DNA from 3 places in the Kitasatospora sp. NPDC058046 genome. Region 1 is predicted to be linked to each of the others. Evidence: riboswitches for the same ligand, from Rfam matches in the RefSeq annotation. Region 1 holds a riboswitch; each other region holds the start of a gene.

Region 1 (6,322 bases):
CTGGCCGCCCTCGCGCCAGGGCGGGACCACGCACTGGCGGGCGACCTGGTTGGCGACGGCGCTGCCGTGGTCGGAGCGCACCAGGTGGAGGCAGACGTCGAGGCCGGAGGCGGCGCCCGCCGAGGTGAGGATGTCGCCGTCGTCGACGAAGAGCACGTCGGCGTCCAGGGCGACCCGGGGGTACATCCGGCGGAAGGCCGGCGCCAGGGCCCAGTGGGTGGTGGCGGGGCGGCCGTCGAGCAGGCCGGCGGCGGCCAGCGCGAAGGCGCCGGTACAGATGGAGACGATGCGGGTGCCGGGGCGGATCCGGGCGAGGGCCGCGCGCTCGGGCTCCGGCAGGTCGGCGGTGGCGCGGTGCAGGGCGTACGGCGGGATGACGACGGTGTCGGCGCTCTCCAGGGCCTCGGGCCCGTGCCCGACGGTGATGGTGAAGTCGGCGCTGGTCGCGACCGTCCGGTCCTCCGTCGCCGCGCACGTCACCACCTCGTACGCGCCCGGCACCCCGGGGAAGACCCGGTTGGGGATGCCGAGCTCGAAGGGGTAGACGCCGTCGAGGGCGAGGACGACGACGCGGTGCGGCGGCCGGGCGCCGAGGCCACCAGGACCGAGAGGACCACAGGGTTCCATCGCAGGCATGGCACGATTCTATCGGTCTTTGGCAATCTTGCCATTTCGCTGGTCAGGGGCGCGGCCGCAGGCTGGATCCATGACCACGAACTCCATGAGCACGAACACGATGAGCACGAACACGATGCGGGCCATCACCCAGACCGCCCTCGGCACCCCGGACGTCCTCCACGAGGCCGAGGTCGAGCGGCCCGTGCCCGGCGTCGGCCAGGTCCTCGTCGCCGTCAACGCCGCCGGGGTCAACCCCACCGACTGGAAGCACCGCGACCGCGGCTACTTCCTCGGGCAGCCCCCGTTCACGCTCGGCTGGGACGTCTCCGGCACCGTCGAGGCGGTCGGCGTCGGCGTCTCGCTCTTCGCCCCGGGCGACGAGGTGTTCGGCATGCTGCCCTACCCGTACGGCGCCGGCGCGCACGCCGAGTACGTCGCCGGCCCCGCCCGGGCCTTCGTGCCCAAGCCCGCAGTACTGAGCCACGTCGAGGCCGGGGCGCTCCCGCTGGTGGCGCTCACCGCCTGGCAGGCGCTCGTCGACACGGCGGGGCTGCGGCCGGGGCAGCGGGTCCTGGTGCACGCGGCGGCCGGCGGCGTCGGGCACGTCGCCGTGCAGATCGCCAAGGCGCGCGGCGCGTACGTCATCGGCACGGCGTCCGCCGCCAAGCACGATTTCGTCCGGGGCCTGGGCGCGGACGAGGTCATCGACTACCGCACGGCCGACTTCGTGGCGGAGGCCCGCGACATCGACGTGGTCCTCGACCCGCTCGGCGGCGACGACCGACTGCGCTCCCTGGAGACCCTCCGGCCCGGCGGCGTCCTGGTGTCGATCCTGCCCCAGGGGATCGACGAGGTGGCCGAGCGCGCCGCCAAGCTGGGCGTGACGGCGAAGGCCCTGCTGGTCGAGCACGACCGGGCGGGCATGGCCGCGATCGCCGCCCTCGTCGAAGCCGGGCAGCTGCGCCCGCACGTCTCCGCCACCTACCCGCTCGCGGAGGCCGCGAAGGCCCACGCCGAGGGCGAGACCGGCCGGGTCACGGGCAAGCTGGTCCTCACCGTCCGCCCGTAGCGGTCACCCAGGCCCCGGGAGCGACCAGCGCTCGGGAAGCGAACAGACCGGGGCAGATTCAGACCGAATCGGGCAGGGTGGGACGATACCTGCCATGCCTAGCAAGTCTCCATCGGTCCGGGACGCCGACGCCCCGCCCGACCCGCTCTGCCGTCTCCTGCTCGACCTGGGCGAAGCCCTGCTGGGCGGCGGCCTGCCCGTCCATGAGGTCGAGGACGAACTCCGCGGACTGGGGCGGGCGTTGGGCGCCCCGGAGGTCCAGGTCGCCGCGCTGACCAACGGGCTGTTCGTGGCCCTGCACCCGGACGGCGCCACCAGGTTCCAGCCGCTCGGCGGCACCCTGCGGTTCGAGCAGACGGCCGACGTCCTCGACCTGGTGCACCGGCTGCGGGCGGGCGAACTCGACGGGCCGCGGGCGCGCGCCGAGCTGGACCGGATCCGGCGGGCGCCCGCCCGCTGGCCCGCGTGGGTGGCTGACTTCGGGGCGCTGCCGGTCGGGGTCGGGGTCTGCATCTTCCTGCAGCCGGTGGTGGCGAACGTGCTGGCCGCCGGGCTCGGCTCGCTGATCGTGGTGGGCCTGACCGTGCTCGCCCGGCGGCGGCCGCACCTGCGGCCGCTGCTGCCCGTCACGGCCGGGTTCCTGGTCGCACTGCTGGTCCTGGCGCTCGCGCGGGCCTCGCTGCTGGACGGGCCGCTGCGGACGATCGTGGCCACCCTGGCGATCCTGCTGCCGGGCGGGCTGCTGGTCACCGGGCTGTCCGAGATCGCCGCCGGCGCCGCCAACGCGGGCACCGCCCGGCTGGTCTCCGGCGCCGTGCAGCTGACGCTGTTCCTCGCCGGGGTGGCCGCGGCCGCGACCGCGATCGGCATGCCGTCCACCGCGCTGGCCAACGTGCAGGTGGCCAAGCCGAGCTGGTGGGTGATCGCGCTGGGGCTGGCGATCGCGGTGGCCGGGGTGGTGGTCAACGTCCACACCCCGCCCTCGGCCATCCCGTGGATCGTCGCGGTGATCGCGGTGAGTGTCACCGCCCAGGTGGCGGTGGGGTCGGTGCACGGCGCGGCGATCGGCGGCCTGGCCGGTGCCGTGGCCGCCGCGGTCGCGGCCACCCTGGTGCACTGGCTGCCGGGCGGTCCGCTCTGGCAGGTGCTCTACCTCCCGGCGTTCTGGATCGTCGTGCCGGGCTCCTTCGGTCTGCTGAACACCGCGCAGATCGAGGTCGGCAACGGGGCGCAGTCGCTGCTGGCGGCCGTCTCGGCGGTCTTCGGGGTGTCGATCGGCACACTGATCGGCGCGGTGATCAGCCGGATCCCCCGTCCCAGCCTCACCGGCCTGCCGCACCGGGCCTGAGCCGGTCGGAACCGGGCCCGAGCCGGGCCCGAGCCAAGCCGGAACCGGGACCGGTACGGGCCGGAACCGGGCCCCGGGGCGCGCGGAGGTGCGCCCCGGAGCCCGGAGTCTCGGAACCCGAGGTTCGGAACCCGTGACCAGGGAACCCCGGAACCTCGGAATCCGAGAGCCTCGGAACCCCCGTCAGGGCTGGCGCAGGGCCTCGGTGAGCCGGTGGGCCGCCTCGACGACGGCCTGGGAGAGCTGGGCGCCGGGGTGGCGGCTGAGCCGTTCGATCGGCCCGGAGACCGTGACGGCGGCCACCACCCGGTTGGACTGGCCGCGGACGGGCGCGGCGACGGAGGCGACCCCGACCTCGCGCTCGCCGACGGACTGGGCCCAGCCGCGGCGCCGCACGCCGCTCAGCGCGGTGGCGGTGAAGCGGGCCCCCTGCAGGCCGCGGTGGAGGCGCTCGGGCTCCTCCCAGGCGAGCAGGATCTGGGCGGCGGAGCCGACCTTCATGGGGAGGGTGACCCCCACCGGAACGGTGTCGCGCAGCCCGGTGAGCCGCTCGGCGGCGGCCACGCAGATCCGGACCTCGCCCTGCCGCCGGTAGAGCTGGGCGCTCTCGCCGGTGGCGTCCCGCAGCTGGGCGAGGACCGAACCGGCCGCGGCCAGCAGCCGGTCCTCGCCGGCGGCCGCCGAGAGCTCGCCGAGGCGGGGGCCGAGCATGAACCGGCCCTGGACGTCCCGGCTGACCAGGCGGTGGTGTTCGAGTGCGACGGCCAGCCGGTGGGCGGTGGGCCGCGCCATGCCGGTGGCGGCGACGAGGCCGCCCAGGGTGGCGGGCCCGGCCTCCAGGGTGCCGAGGATCGAGGTGACCTTGTCGAGCACGCCGACGCCGCTCGTGTTCTCCATGGGATGGGTACTCCAGTCTCAAGGCCCGGGAGCAGCGGGTCCGCGCTGCTCACGGCGGCTCCTGGCGGGGAGCCGGGGGGTGTGGTCAGCGAGGACAGGCCGGAGAAGTCGGCCGATTGCCTGCGCCGGGCACGAGACGGGTACGCGAAAGGACCGGGGCGGGAAGCGCCCGGGCGAAGGACAGCACAGAGAGCACCGTGTCTCCTCATCTTTCCCGCGCCACAGTGGCGACAGGCCGGAGTTGGCACTGCCCCCGCCAACACGGCGCGTACTTCGGACGCCGGGTCGAACGGGGAGTTGCCGGGGCTTCGTAGGGCCGGTCCCTCCACCCCTCTGGATGATTCGCCAGGAACGATACAAGACATCCGGGGCGGGTCGGCAAGTCCCCCCGCCCTCGACCCGCCCTCGGCCACGCCCCGCGGGGCCGGCTCAGCGGTGGCGCGGCCCCGACAGGCCGGTGCACGGGGCCCCGTCCGGGCTGCCGGGGAGGGTCGCGTCCCAGGCGTGGAGGGCGGCAAGGGCGGCGGTGCGCTCGCGGTCCGTCGGCCGGGTGCCCTCGGGGCCGAGCAGGTAGTCGGCGACCGGGGTGAGCAGCAGGGTGGCGTCGCCGGCCGGGAGCAGCAGCGCCTCGTCCCACTGGTGCCGGATGACGGTGCGGCGCAGCAGCGTGCCGTGGCGCGGCGAGGTGCCGTGGCACGGCGGGGTGCCGGCAGAGGTCCGGCGGCGGAGTTCGGGGGCGACCTCGGCCTCCAGGACGGTACGCACGTCCCGCAGGGCGCCGAGCGGCACGTGCTCGGCGGCGAGGTCGAGGAGGGCGGCGGCCTCCGGGGCGAGCCGGTAGGCGGCGACCACCGCGGCGGTCTCGACGGGCTCGAAGGGCTGCCCGGCGAGCCTGGCCACGTCGATCACGTCGCCCGCGAGGAAGGTGCGCCCGAGCCCTTCCTCGGCGAGGGCGATCAGGCATTCGACGTGGTCGTCGGCGGCCAGGTAGGGGCGGACCGGGACGGTGGCGAGGTCGCCGGGGAGCGCGGCGGTCGCGACCCGCACCTGGTACCACGGGTCGAGCAGCGGGTCCCCGGCCGGCCAGCGCAGGGTGACGGCGGTGTGCCGGGGGCGCTCGCCGAGCAGGGTGACCTCCACGGACTCCACCGGGTGGTCGGTGACCAGCCGGTTGACGGCCTGCCAGAGCGAGGCCTCGGTGGGGCTGACGAGGCTGAGCTCGGCCAGCGGCCGGGGCAGGTCGGGCGGGTAGTAGCCGGCCAGCGGCAGGTCGCGGATGGGGCGGACCCCGGTGGCGTCGGCGAGGTCGCGGGCGACCCGGGCGTAACACTCGACCCGGTCGCGGGCGCGCCGCAGCTCGTCCCGGGCGTGCGCGCCCATCCGGACGTCCTCCCGGGCGAGCGCGGCGAGCACCAGGTACGGGAGGTGGCGCTCGCCCCGGGCGCGGTGGAGCAGTTCGACGGGTCCGCAGGCCGGGTCGACGTCGAGCAGGCGGTGGAGCAGGTCGGTGTCCAGGCCGCCGTGCCGGTCCGTGGTCCGGTCGGTGCTCAGGTCCGTGCTCAAGTCCGTGCTCGACGCCGTACTCGGTTCCGCGTTCGGATCCGCTTTCCGGCCGGTCCTCAGGTCGCTGTTCCGGTCCGTGTTCATGGGCGTCCGCCTCCGAGAGCCGTGGGGGTCGCCGGTCGGCGGCCGGGCGACCGGGGACGTGGCGGGTCCGGCGGTGAGGGGCCGGGCCGACTGCGGGCGCCACATCACCGATTGTGGCGACGGCCGATCAACACCGGATCACCACCGGGTCGACGATCTCTCGACATCCCGCCAGGTCCCGTGGGTTGATAGGGACTCACCAATTCGGGGGTGGCACGTGCGGGCGGGGGCGAGCACATGAAGCGGGCAGGTGCAGGAATGGATGATTTCCGGTTCTCGGTGCTGGGCTTGATGCGGGCGCAGCGCGGCGCGACCGTACTGAAGGTGGGCAGCCCCCAGCAGCAGGCGATGCTGGCGGTGCTGCTGCTCCGGCCCGGCCACGGCGCGAGCGCCACCGACCTGATCGACGCCCTGTGGGGCGAGGAGCCGCCGGGCACCGCGATGACGACGGTGCGCACCTACGCCTGGCGGTGGCGCAAGGTCCTGCACGGCGAGGCGCCGGACGCGCCGACCGTGCTGACCTCGGTCGGGGACGGCTACCGGCTGGTGCTGCCCAAGCACGCGGTGGACGCGGCGCAGGCGGAGGAGCTGGCGGCGCAGGCCGAGCGCACGGCGGCCGCCGGGGAGCCGCAGCAGGCGCGCGACCTGCTGAACCAGGCCCTGGAGCTGTGGCAGGGCGAGCCGCTGGCCGGCATCCCCGGGCCGTTCGCGCAGCGGCAGCGCCAGCGGCTCCAGGAGCTGCG
Region 2 (6,322 bases), on a different contig from region 1:
ACGCCACCACCGGCGACGATGCCCTCCTCGACGGCGGCCTTGGCGTTGCGGACGGCGTCCTCGATGCGGTGCTTGCGCTCCTTGAGCTCCACCTCGGTGGCCGCGCCGGCCTTGATGACGGCCACGCCGCCGGCCAGCTTGGCGAGGCGCTCCTGGAGCTTCTCGCGGTCGTAGTCCGAGTCGCTGTTCTCGATCTCGGCGCGGATCTGGTTCACGCGGCCCGCGACCTGCTCGCTGTCGCCGCCACCGTCGACGATGGTGGTCTCGTCCTTGGTGATGACCACCTTGCGGGCGGTGCCCAGCAGGTCGATGCCGGCGTTCTCCAGCTTGAGGCCGACCTCCTCGGAGATCACGGTGCCACCGGTGAGGATGGCGATGTCGCCGAGCATGGCCTTGCGGCGGTCACCGAAGCCCGGGGCCTTGACGGCGACGGACTTGAAGGTGCCACGGATCTTGTTCACGACCAGGGTCGACAGGGCCTCGCCCTCGACGTCCTCGGCGATGATGACCAGCGGCTTGCCGCTCTGCATGACCTTCTCCAGCAGCGGGAGCAGGTCCTTGACCGAGCCGATCTTGGAGTTGGCGATGAGGATGTACGGGTCCTCGAACGTCGCCTCCATCCGCTCCAGGTCGGTGGCGAAGTAGGCGGAGATGTAGCCCTTGTCGAAGCGCATGCCCTCGGTGAGCTCGAGCTCCAGACCGAAGGTGTTGCTCTCCTCGACGGTGATGACGCCTTCCTTGCCGACCTTGTCCATGGCCTCGGCGATGAGCTCGCCGATCTGGGTGTCAGCGGCGGAGATGGAGGCGGTGGAGGCGATCTGCTCCTTGGTCTCCACGTCCTTGGCCTGGGCCAGCAGCTGGTCGGAGACGGCCGCGACGGCCTTCTCGATGCCGCGCTTCAGGGCCATCGGGTTGGCGCCGGCGGCGACGTTGCGCAGACCCTCGCGAACCAGGGCCTGGGCGAGCACGGTGGCGGTGGTGGTGCCGTCACCCGCGACGTCGTCCGTCTTCTTGGCGACCTCCTTGACGAGCTCCGCACCGATCTTCTCGTACGGGTCCTCGAGCTCGATCTCCTTGGCGATGGAGACACCGTCGTTGGTGATCGTGGGGGCGCCCCACTTCTTCTCCAGCACGACGTTGCGGCCCTTGGGGCCGAGCGTGACCTTCACGGCGTCGGCGAGCTGGTTCATGCCACGCTCAAGGCCGCGGCGAGCTTCCTCATCAAAGGCGATGATCTTGGCCATCTGAAGTGGTCCTCCGGGACACGGTCGACTGCTCGGACCAAGGGGTGCCCGCGACGGACGGCCCTGGTGTGCGGGGGTCCATTCCCCTACCGCTCCCGGGGGCCTCACCGACCCGGTCCGCTGTCACTCTCACGCTGTGAGTGCTAACGCCAATGATTAGCACTCCGGGTGGTCGAGTGCAAGCCCAATCGACGATCCGCGAGCCGTCGCCGGAGCCCCGCCGGAGCCCCGCCGGAGCCGCGTCGGGGAACGCCGACGGGCCCGTACGACACGCGTCGCACGGGCCCGTCGAGAAGCGAGTGGTCACCAGCCGTAGGGCCGCGCCGAGCTCCTGGAGTCGGAAGGGGTCAGACCGCCGCGCGGACCATGTCCGCCTGCGGGCCCTTCTGTCCCTGGGAGATCTCGAACTCGACCCGCTGGCCCTCCTCGAGGGTGCGGTAGCCGTCCATCTGGATCGCGCTGTAGTGGACGAAGACGTCCGCACCACCGTCGACCGCGATGAAGCCGTAGCCCTTCTCCGCGTTGAACCACTTGACGGTGCCCTGAGCCATTCCGAACTCCCCTAGTGCTGTGCTGGCCCTTCACGTGCCCGCAGGTCGCGGGCCCGGGTTGGTTGAAGGCCGGCCCGGGGAACCCCCCCTGGGCGCAGCCGTGCACGCCGCAACCATCCGCGCGGAACGCCGGGCGGCCTCCGGTGAGCGGGTGATTGCGTCGACCGCCGCTGAATGTATCCGGATCGACGCCCTCTGCAACAGGGCCAACCGCCGGTAATTCCGCCAAGGCGTCAAGGGACAGGACGGATCGAATCGGAATAATCTCGGCATTCCACGCCGGACATAGCGGACGAATTACTCAAATGCCCGCGCGAATTCTGACATCTGCCTGACATGTTTCACGGTCCGCCCCCGGCGGCCGGACGCCCCCGGGCCGAGCACTGCGGGGGCCGAAAGGGAAACCCTGTTCCCAGCCGAGCCACACTCTACTCCGACTCGACCCGGAAATATTCCCGCCGGAATGCGAGCGGTCGCCCGCGCATACGGAGAACGGATTTCCGTACGCGCGGGCGACCGCGGGTTCTGCTTTGTCGGCTCAGCAGCCGCCGGCCACCGCCGGGATGATCGAGACGCTGGCGCCGTCCTTGATCTCGGTCGCCAGACCCTCGGCGAAGCGCACGTCGTCGTCGTTCACGTAGACGTTCACGAAGCGGCGCAGCTTGCCCGTGTCGTCCAGGATGCGGGCCGCGATGCCCGCGTGGTTCTTCTCCAGGTCGGCGACGACCTCGGCCAGGGTGGCACCCTCGGCGGTCACCTCGGCGGCGCCGTCGGTGTAGGTGCGCAGGATGGTGGGGATGCGGACGGTGGCGCTCATGACTCTCCTAGCGGGGGCGGGGCCTATCGGGTGGTTCAGGCGGACACGAGGCCGGCGGCGCGGAACGAGTCCAGCGTCGGGCGGATGACGGCGGTCATCCCGGAATCGGAGACGGCGTCCAGGGTCTTCAGCCCGTCGCCGGTGTTGATCGCGACGGTCTCCTTGGCCGGGTCCAGCTGCCCGGTCTCGACCAGCTTCTTCAGCACGCCGACGGTCACCCCGCCCGCGGTCTCGGCGAAGATCCCCTCGGTCCGCGCCAGCAGCCGGATCGCCGCCACGACCTCGGCGTCCGTGACGTCCTCCACCGCGCCACCGGTACGGCGGGCGATGTCCAGCACGTACGGGCCGTCGGCCGGGTTGCCGATCGCCAGCGACTTGGCGATGGTGTCCGGCTTCACCGGCTTGATCACGTCCCGGCCGGCCTTGAACGCGGCCGACACCGGCGAGCAGCCCTCCGCCTGGGCGCCGAAGACCTTGTACGGCCGGTCCTCGACCAGGCCGAGCCTGATCAGCTCCTGGAGCCCCTTGTCGATCTTCGTCAGCTGCGAGCCCGAGGCGATCGGGATCACGATCTGCTCCGGCAGCCGCCAGCCGAGCTGCTCGCAGATCTCGTACGCCAGCGTCTTGGAGCCCTCGCCGTAGTACGGCCGCAGGTTCACGTTGACGAAGCCCCAGCCCTCGCCGGCCGGGTCGCCGATCAGCTCCGAGCAGAAGCGGTTCACGTCGTCGTAGTTGCCCTCGATGCCGACCAGCTCGCCGCCGTACACCCCGGCCATGACGACCTTGCCCTGCTCCAGGTCGTGCGGGATGAACACGCAGGACCGGAACCCGGCCCGGGCCGCCGCCGCACCCACCGCGCCGGCCAGGTTGCCGGTGGAGGAGCAGGACAGCGTGGTGTAGCCGAACGCCCGGGCCGCCTCGATCGCACACGCGACCACCCGGTCCTTGAACGAGTGCGTCGGGTTCCCGGAGTCGTCCTTGACGTGCAGCTGGGCGGTGAAACCGAGCTCCCGGCCCAGGTTGTCCGCCTTCACCAGCGGGGTCCACCCCGGGTTCAGGTTCGGCTTGGACGCCACGTCGGCCGGCACCGGCAGCAGCGGCGCGTACCGCCAGATGGAGGCCGGACCGGCCTCGATCCGCTTGCGCAGCTCCTCGGCGCCCTCGCTGCCGAACTCGTAGGCGATCTCCAGCGGGCCGAAGCACTCCAGGCACGCGAAGCTGGGGCCGAGCGGGAAGCGGGTGCCGCACTCGCGACAGGACAGCGCGGCGGCCGGGCCGAGGTCGACGGAAACGGGTGCGGCAGTGTCGATAGCCATGATGGCGAGGCCTCTCTCCTCATCTTCCCCGTGGCGCGGTCGCGACACGGGACGGAATTGGCACCTGTCCCGCCGGGGCCTGTCGACAGACAGCCGCGCGAGAAGGTTGCCGGGACGTCAACGGGCCGTTCCCTCAGTCCCTCTGGATGAGCTTGTGAAATTGTGGTGGTGCTCAACGGAGACCCCGGCGTGCAAAGGTCCGACCGCTGTACGAAGACTGTATCCGAAGGCGTCAAACCTGAACGGGACCGTCCGCCAAGCGAGATGACCCGTCCCACCGACCTCGCCGAGGAGATCTCCGTGCCCGCCGAACCGACTCCCGCGCTCCTCCCGCAGGCGGCGTCCTGGCTGCGCCGCCGCTCCTGGAGCGCGGCCGACCGGCCGGTCCGCACCCTGCTCGACGCCAAGGAGCGCACCGGTCGCACGGTCAGCGTGGTCCTCCCCGCCCTGGACGAGGAGGCCACCGTCGGCGACATCGTCCGCACCATCCGCCGCGAGCTGATGGAACGCCTCCCGCTCGTCGACGAACTCGTCGTCGTCGACTCCGGCTCCACCGACGCCACCGCCGCCGTCGCCGCCGAGGCCGGCGCCCGGGTCGAGCACCGCGACGCCGTCCTGCCCCGGCTGCCCGCCGTCCCCGGCAAGGGCGAGGTGCTCTGGCGCTCGCTGCTGGTCACCCACGGCGACATCGTCTGCTTCGTCGACGCCGACCTGCGCGAGTTCGACCCGGCCTTCGTCTCCGGCATCGTCGGCCCGCTGCTCACCGACGAGTCCATCCAGCTGGTCAAGGCCATGTACGACCGCCCGCTGGAGTCGGAGGGCGCCGTCCTGCCCGCCGGCGGCGGCCGGGTCACCGAACTCGTCGCCCGCCCCCTGCTCAACCTCCACTGGCCGGAACTCGCCGGTTTCGTCCAGCCGCTCGGCGGCGAGTACGCGGCCCGCCGCTCACTGCTCGAACGGCTGCCCTTCCCCACCGGCTACGGCGTCGAACTCGGCCTGCTGGTCGACGCCCTGGAGCTGGCCGGCCTGGACGCCCTCGCCCAGGTGGACGTCGGCGTCCGGCACCACCGCCACCAGGACGGCCAGGCCCTCGGCCGGATGGCCGCCACCATCTACCGGACCGCCCTGGAACGCCTCGACCGAACCCACCGCCTCAAGGCCTCCGCCGACCTCGTCCACCCCCACCTCACCCAGTTCACCCGCGACCCGGAAACCCGCGCCTTCACCGCCCACACCCACCCGGTGACCGCCCTCGAACGCCCCCCGATCCACACCCTCCCCGAGTACGCCGCCCACCATTAGGGCCTCTCTTCGACGGGCCGCACGGGTTTGCCACGCCGACCCCACGGCAACATGCCAACCATGGGCGATCTCACGACCAACCGTTCGAGCGTGACCGGCACCGCCCCCGTCCTGGTGGCGTCCAACCGGGGACCGGTGTCCTTCAGCACCGCCGACGACGGCACGCTGACCCTGCGCCGCGGCGGCGGCGGCCTGGTCTCCGGCCTCTCCGCCATCGACGACCCGAACGCCGTCTGGGTCTGCGCCGCCCTCGACGACTCCGACCGCAGGGCCGCCGCCGAGGCACCCCACGGCCGCCTCGACCTGGCCGGCCACGAGGTCGGCGGCCAGGCCGTACGGATGCTGGACATCGACCCGCTGACCTTCGCCCGCGCCTACAACGGCGTCGCCAACTCCACCCTCTGGTTCGTCCACCACCTGCTCTACGCGACCCCCACCGCGCCCTCCTTCGACGCCGCCTTCCGCACCGAATGGGCCGCCTACCGGGCCTACAACGAGGCCTTCGCCGAAGCCCTCGCCGCCGAGGCCGCCCCGAACGCCGCGGTCCTCGTCCAGGACTACCACCTCTCCCTGGTCCCGGCCCTGCTCCGCGAAGCCCGCCCCGACCTGCGGATCGGCCACTTCTCGCACACCCCCTGGGCCCCGCCCGAGTACTACCGGATGCTGCCCGACGACGTCGCCCGGGCCGTCCTCACCGGCATCCTCGGTGCCGACCGGGCCGGCTTCCTGACCCAGCGCTGGGCCCGCGCCTTCGCCGCCTGCTGCGAGGACCTCCTCGGCGCGACCGTCGACCACGACGCGCTCACCGTCACCGTCGACGGCCGCACCACGCGCCTCGGCGTCCACGCCCTCGGCGCCGACGCCGACTTCCTGCGCGAGCGCGCCCACCGCCCCGACGTCGACGAACGCCTCGCCGCCCTCCGCGCGGCCGTCGGCGACCGCCGCACCATCGTCCGGGTCGACCGCACCGAGCTGAGCAAGAACATCGTCCGCGGCCTCCAGGCCTACCGGCACCTGCTCCGCACCCGCCCCGAGTGGCACGACCGGGTGGTGCACATCGCCTTCGCCTACCCGTCCCGCACCGACCTCGCC
Region 3 (6,322 bases), on a different contig from region 1:
CCGCCGCGGACCCGGAGGCGCCGTCCGCCGTCCCGGCAGCCTCGGCCGGGGCCTCGGCCGCAGCGGGCTGAAGCCCCTGGGCTGCGCCGGGCTCCTTCGCTGCGTCCACCACGTCCTCGGCTCCGATCCTGGTCCAGCGGGGCACGGCCGCGGCCGCCCCCCGTCGGCACGCTCCGTGCGTCCTGTTCTGTATTGTCCCGTGCGGCGCGGGCGGGTGCGCCGCGCACCCACCCCGCCGCCGCGGCGGGGATCAGCCCTGGTCGGCGGGGGCCTGCGTCTCCTCGGCGCCCGGACGGGCCACCAGCTCGACCTGGTCCACGGCGTTGCACCAGCGGCAGCGCACCGACTCGACGGTCTCGCTCAGCACCTCGGTCTCCTCGACCTTGGACTCGCCGGCCAGGTCGAAGTGCAGGAACTCGGTCACCCGCGCGGTGCGGGTCACGTCGAAGCGGGTGAGGTTGCCGCACAGGGTGCAGCGCCAGCGCGTCTCGGCGGTCAGAGCGGGGACGGTCATCGGGGGTCCTCTCGGGTGGTCCCTGGGTGGGGCAGGCGCTCCCCCCGGAGCCCCGGCGTCGGCGGCGGGAGGCGGGAATGCCCGCCCCAAGCCTATTGCCTGGGGCAACCGTCGCGACCACCGGTTGCCTGAACACCCGGGCTAGTCCACCTGCCGTAAACCGCCGTGTCACCTGCGGCGCCCGGAGGGATGCTTGGCCGCATGGCGCTCGCGGTCCCCGACCACACCGCCGCCCGGGGCGGCCGCCCGGCGGCGACCGCCCCCGTGGTCAGCTACGCCCTGATCGCCCTCAACACCCTGGTCTTCCTGCTCGGCCCGGCCGCGGGGCTCAACCCGCTGTACGGCACCGGCCAGGCCCGGGTCTGCGCGGAGCAGCGGTACGAGCAGCGCTGGGGCGCCGTCCCGGCCGAGGTGCTGGCCGGACGGCCGCTGACCGCCGAACAGCTCGCCGAGGCCCCCGACCCGGTCCCCGGCTGCCCGGCCGCCCCGACCCCGGGCAAGCGCCCGGCGCTGTCCGTCCTCACCGGGCTCTTCCTGCACGCCGGCTGGCTGCACCTGCTCGGGAACCTGCTCTTCCTCCAGGTCTTCGGCCCCACCGTCGAACGGCGGCTGGGCCGGGCCCGGTACGCCGTCTTCTACCTGGCCGCCGGCAGCCTGACCACGTACGGCTTCGCGCTCGCCGAGGCGCACTCGCCGAACTCCACCCGGGTGCTCATCGGGGCCTCCGGGGCGATCGCCGCCGCCCTCGGCGCCTACCTGCGCCTCCACCCCCGGGCCCGGGTGACCACCCTCGTCCCGCTGCTGTTCTTCCTGCCGCTGCGCTTCCCGGCCTGGCTGGTGCTCGGCCTCTGGTTCGTCCTGCAGTGGTGGTCGGTGCACGCGGCCGGCCCCGGGGTGGCGTACCTGGTCCACGTGATCGGCTTCTCGGCCGGGTTCCTCTACGCCTGCACCGTGGTCCGCCACCCCCCGCGACGACCGGGCTGACGCCCGATACGCTGGCGGCACCCCACAAAGGAGCCCGAACTGTGATCACCGCCATCGTCCTGATCAAGACCAGTGTCGACCGCATCCCGGAGATCGCCGAATCCATCGCCGCCATCGACGGCGTGAGCGAGGTCTACTCGGTGACGGGGGGCTACAACCTGGTGGCGATGGTGCGGGTGCGCCGGCACGACGACCTGGCCGAGGTCATCCCGGGCCGGCTCAACAAGGTCCCGGGCGTGGCCCACACCGAGACCCAGATCGCCTTCCGCACCTACTCCCAGCACGACCTGGAGGCCGCCTTCGCCCTCGGCCTGGACGAGTAGCGGTCAGCCCTCGGCGCGCCGGCCCCGCTCGACCTGCACGGTGGCGACGCAGCGCCCGCCCTCGTTGCGGTAGTTCCACGCCGCGCCCTCCGTGACCAGCTCCCGGACGGCGGTCAGGAAGCGGTCGACGTGCTCGTCCGGCGTCCCGGCTCCGAAGCTCACCCGGATCGCGTTCAGGCTGCGCTCGCCCGGCAGCGACGGCTCGGGCGCACCACACTCGGACGGTGCCTCGTCCTCGTCGCCGAGCAGCGTGCGCACCAGCGGGTGGGCGCAGAACAGGCCGTCGCGCACCCCGATGCCGTACTCGGCGGACAGCGCGGCGGAGAAGTGCGAGCTGTTCCAGTCCCGGACGACGAAGGACAGCACGCCCACCCGGGCGGAGCCCTCGCCGAACAGGTTCAGCACCTTGACCTGCGGGATCTCGGCCAGCCCGGCCGTCAGCCGGGCGATCAGCTGCTGCTCGCGGGCCTCCAGCCCGTCGAAGCCGGCCTCGGTCAGCGCCCGGCAGGCCGAGGCGATCGCGTAGGCGCCGATGACATTCGGCGAGCCGGCCTCGTGCCGGGCCGGGCCGGTGTGCCACTGCACGGCCACCGAGCCGTCGGCCTCCCGGGCCACCGTCCGGGTCGCCCCGCCGCCGGCCAGGTACGGCTCGGCCGCGTCCAGCCAGTCCGCCCGGCCGGCCAGCACCCCGGCGCCGAACGGCGCGTAGATCTTGTGGCCGGAGAAGGCGATCCAGTCGACGTCCAGCTCGCGCACCGAGACCCGGTGGTGCGGCGCCAGCTGGGCGGCGTCCAGCACCACCCGGGCGCCGTGCCGGTGCGCGGTCGCGGTCAGCTCGGCGACCGGCCACAGCTCGCCGGTCACGTTGGAGGCGCCGGTGACGCAGAGCAGCTTGGGGCCCTCGGGCGCCTCGGCGAGCGCGGCGTCCAGCGCGGCCACCGCCTCGGCCCGCGAGCGCGGCGCCCGCAGGTAGGTGACGTCCAGTCCGGCGTGCGCCCAGGGCAGCAGCGAGGCGTGGTGCTCGGTCTCGAAGGCGAACACCCGGGTGCCGGCCGGGACGGCGGAGGCCAGCAGGTTGAGCGAGTCGGTGGTGGCCCGGGTGAAGACCACCTGGTCGCCCTCGCGCAGGTCGAGGAACTCGCCGACGGTGCGGCGGCTCTGCTCGAACAGGTCGGTGGACAGCTGGGAGAGGTACCCGGCCCCGCGGTGGACGCTGCCGTAGTACGGCGCGTAGGCGGCGACGTCGTCCCACACCCGCTGGAGCGCCGGCGAGCTCGCCGCGTAGTCGAGCGCCGCGTAGCCGACCTTCTCACCGCTGGCGAGCGGGACCTGGACGTCAGCGCCGAGGACGGCGAGCGGGGTGCGGATTTCGGTGGCCAGAGACATGGGGATGCACTCCTTCTGGGGCAAGGGACCCCGGGAGTGCTAGTCGTCGGGCGTCCGCGCTTGTCGCACGGACGGCTTGCCGTGACGACCCGGTCCTCACCCAGGGCACCCCGCCACGGACGGAGGGTTGCCGGACAGCCAGCTGGGGCTTGGCGCTGTCACTCATGACCTGGCGAAGACTCTAGGCCTGGTCCACCGGGTGGTCAAACGGGCATCCAGCATCCGGACAGCACGGGAGCCCGCACCGGCGTACCGGCACGGGCTCCCCAACTGCCGCCTCAGGCCCGGCTGGTGGCCTCCGACCAGCGCCGCAGCAGGTCCTGCGCGGCACCGGAGTCGATCGCCTTCGCGGCCCGCTCCATGCCGGCCGCCAGCTGCTCGGTGAGCGGCGCGTCGCCCAGCTCCAGCGCGACCAGCGCCGCCGCCGTGTTCAGCAGGACGGCGTCCCGCACCGGCCCGTGCTCGCCGGCCAGCAGCCGCCGCGCGACCTCGGCGTTGTACGAGGCGTCCGCCCCGCGCAGCGCCTCGATGCCGACCAGCTCGATGCCCACGTCCCGCGGGTCGAAGGTGGACTCGGTGACGACCCCGTCGCGCACCAGCCAGACCTGCGAGGTCGTGGTGATGGTCAGCTCGTCCAGCCCGTCGTCGCCGCGGAAGACCAGCGCGGTGGCGCCCCGCCGGGCCAGCACCCCGGCGATCAGCCCGGACAGCCGGGTGTCGAAGCAGCCGATGGCGTGCGCGGTGACCTTGGCCGGGTTGGTCAGCGGGCCGAGGATGTTGAAGGCGGTCGGCACCCCGAGGTCGCGCCGCGCGGTGGCGGCGTGCCGCATCGAGGGGTGGAACTTCGCCGCGAAGCAGAAGGTCAGCCCGACCTCCTCGGCCACCTCGGCGACCCGCCGGGGGGAGAGGTCCAGCGCCACCCCGAGCTTCTCCAGCACGTCCGAGGAGCCGCTGGTCGAGGAGGCCGACCGGTTGCCGTGCTTGACCACCTTGGCGCCGGCGGCCGCCGCGACGATCGCCGACATGGTGGAGATGTTGACGGTCTTCGCCCGATCCCCGCCGGTGCCGACGATGTCCACCGCCGGGCCGGGGATCTCCAGCGGTTCGGCGTGCGCGTACATCGCGTCGACCAGGCCGGCGATCTCCTCGACCGACTCGCCCTTGGCCCGCAGCGCGATCATGAACCCGGCCACCTGGACGGGGGACGCCTCGCCGCTCATGATCCGGTCCATCGCCCACGCGGTGGACGAGCGGTCGAGGTCCTCCCCCTGCAACAGTGCCGCCAGGAGGTCCGGCCAGGTGCGGACCACCTGCGCGGGGTCGCTACCGCCGTTCGCAGGGTTCACGTTCACCATGGCTGACTCCAGCTGTTGTCGGTTCCCCGCTCCGGGGACGTCCGTACGGATGGAGCCAGCCTATCGAGCGGAGCGCCCGCTTCTACCCCTGTCTTTCCTACTCCTGGCGCGGATTTCAGCGGACGGCCGGAGTCCGCTTCGCCAGCCGGTCCCGCAGCAGGGTGGCGACCGCCCCGGCCAGCGCCACCGGCTCCACCGGACGGGAGATCGCGGCGTCGGCCCGGCTCCAGGCGGCCAGCCAGGAGTCCTGCGGCCGGCCGATCAGCACCAGGACCGGCGGGCAGCCGTAGATCTCGTCCTTGAGCTGGCGCCCGAGGCCCAGCCCGCCGGCCGGAACGGCCTCGCCGTCCAGCACGCAGAGGTCCACTCCCCCCTTCTCCAGTGCCTTGAGCACCGCGGGGGTGGTCGCGCACTCCAGGTAGGACAGTTCCGGAAGGTCCTCGGCAGGGCGGCGGCCGAGCGCCGTCAGCACCTGCTCGCGGGTGTTGCGGTCGTCGCTGTAGACGAGGACGGTGAGCGTCTCATCGGTCGTGTACGCCATGGGCCCTGCTCCCTCAAGTGTGATCCGGACCACGTTCGCCTGATCCGGATGCTACTCCCGATCACCCTCCGCCGAGTCCCCCTCGCGCACGTTCCTCCTCAAGCCGCCGCGCCCCGGACTAACCCGCCTGGAGGACGGCCCGTCACCCGACCCCGCCCGGTCCACCCGTACGGCTCACCCGGACGCCCTCCCCCCTACCTCCCTCGGCTACTCCGACCGTGCACCGGCGCGCCGGGCAACGGGGTCCAGGCTCCTCCGAGGAACCATCAGAAAAGGGACACGCCGCTGCTCACCCCCCGTACGGGCACCCCGTCGCCCCCCAAGCGGGCATACCGCACGCACCGGACACTCCGAGGGACACCCCCCGACGTGAAGACGGAATAAGGGACCGACATAATGTCCGTCGTGGCGACAGCAACAGCAGTAGAAACCGGGCACGCGCACGGATCGGTCAACCGGCCGAACATGGTCAGCGTCGGAACGATCGTCTGGCTCAGTTCCGAGTTGATGTTCTTCGCGGCCCTCTTCGCGATGTACTTCACGCTCCGCTCCGTCAAGGGGCCGGAGTTCTGGACCGAGAAGGCCCACGCCCTCAACGTGCCCTTCTCCTCGGTCAACACCACGATCCTGGTGCTCTCCTCGCTGACCTGTCAGCTCGGCGTGTTCGCCGCCGAGCGCGGAGACGTGAAGAAGCTCCGGGCGTGGTTCATCCTCACGTTCGCCATGGGCGCGGTCTTCATCGGCGGCCAGGTCTTCGAGTACACCGAGCTGGTCAAGAAGGACGGCCTGTCGCTGTCCTCCGACCCGTACGGCACGGTGTTCTACCTGACCACCGGCTTCCACGGGCTGCACGTGACGGGTGGTCTGATCGCCTTCCTGCTGGTCCTGGGACGGACGTACGCAGCCAAGCGCTTCACGCACGAGCAGGCCACCGCCGCGATCGTCGTGTCGTACTACTGGCACTTCGTCGACGTCGTGTGGATCGGCCTGTTCGCGACCATCTACCTGATCAAGTAACCAGCTGATCAGGTCGCTGGCCACCGGCTGCGGCCCCCGCCCTCACCGGCGACGGGCCGCTTCTGCCGGTGCCGACGCTCCCACCGACCGACCGCGCGCGCAGCCCTAGACAGGCAGCCTCGTGCCGGCCAGACCGGCCGCCGGGTGCACCCACCAGTCGACCAGATCCTGACACCGGGGTTATTCCGTGAAAAAGCTCTCC

Evidence for each region. A riboswitch is a leader RNA that binds a small molecule or an ion and turns the genes downstream of it on or off. The one in region 1 is predicted to bind S-adenosylmethionine.
Region 2: linked by a shared signal. The riboswitch ahead of thrC (threonine synthase) and the one ahead of ACFVU7_RS41520 (IclR family transcriptional regulator) in region 1 are both predicted to bind S-adenosylmethionine.
Region 3: linked by a shared signal. The riboswitch ahead of ACFVU7_RS01335 (aminotransferase class V-fold PLP-dependent enzyme) and the one ahead of ACFVU7_RS41520 (IclR family transcriptional regulator) in region 1 are both predicted to bind S-adenosylmethionine.

Annotation. Positions count from the first base shown of each region.
Region 1 is NZ_JBHVRS010000035.1:26,077-32,398, forward strand. It holds gene ACFVU7_RS41505 (GlxA family transcriptional regulator) at 1-627, opposite strand, end outside; gene ACFVU7_RS41510 (NADP-dependent oxidoreductase) at 707-1,687, shown strand; gene ACFVU7_RS41515 (threonine/serine exporter family protein) at 1,782-3,035, shown strand; gene ACFVU7_RS41520 (IclR family transcriptional regulator) at 3,219-3,932, opposite strand; SAM riboswitch class I at 4,135-4,276, opposite strand; gene ACFVU7_RS41525 (hypothetical protein) at 4,362-5,495, opposite strand; gene ACFVU7_RS41530 (BTAD domain-containing putative transcriptional regulator) at 5,838-6,322, shown strand, end outside.
Region 2 is NZ_JBHVRS010000022.1:5,755-12,076, reverse strand. It holds gene groL (chaperonin GroEL) at 1-1,244, opposite strand, end outside; gene ACFVU7_RS34225 (cold-shock protein) at 1,592-1,795, opposite strand; gene ACFVU7_RS34220 (MoaD/ThiS family protein) at 2,334-2,612, opposite strand; gene thrC (threonine synthase) at 2,648-3,928, opposite strand; SAM riboswitch class I at 3,945-4,081, opposite strand; gene ACFVU7_RS34210 (glucosyl-3-phosphoglycerate synthase) at 4,193-5,230, shown strand; gene ACFVU7_RS34205 (trehalose-6-phosphate synthase) at 5,291-6,322, shown strand, end outside.
Region 3 is NZ_JBHVRS010000001.1:285,759-292,080, forward strand. It holds gene ACFVU7_RS01315 (NYN domain-containing protein) at 1-112, opposite strand, end outside; gene ACFVU7_RS01320 (hypothetical protein) at 251-514, opposite strand; gene ACFVU7_RS01325 (rhomboid family intramembrane serine protease) at 716-1,498, shown strand; gene ACFVU7_RS01330 (Lrp/AsnC family transcriptional regulator) at 1,540-1,821, shown strand; gene ACFVU7_RS01335 (aminotransferase class V-fold PLP-dependent enzyme) at 1,825-3,207, opposite strand; SAM riboswitch class IV at 3,259-3,377, opposite strand; gene trpD (anthranilate phosphoribosyltransferase) at 3,486-4,562, opposite strand; gene ACFVU7_RS01345 (hypothetical protein) at 4,678-5,103, opposite strand; gene ACFVU7_RS01350 (heme-copper oxidase subunit III) at 5,500-6,120, shown strand; gene ACFVU7_RS01355 (c-type cytochrome) at 6,308-6,322, shown strand, end outside.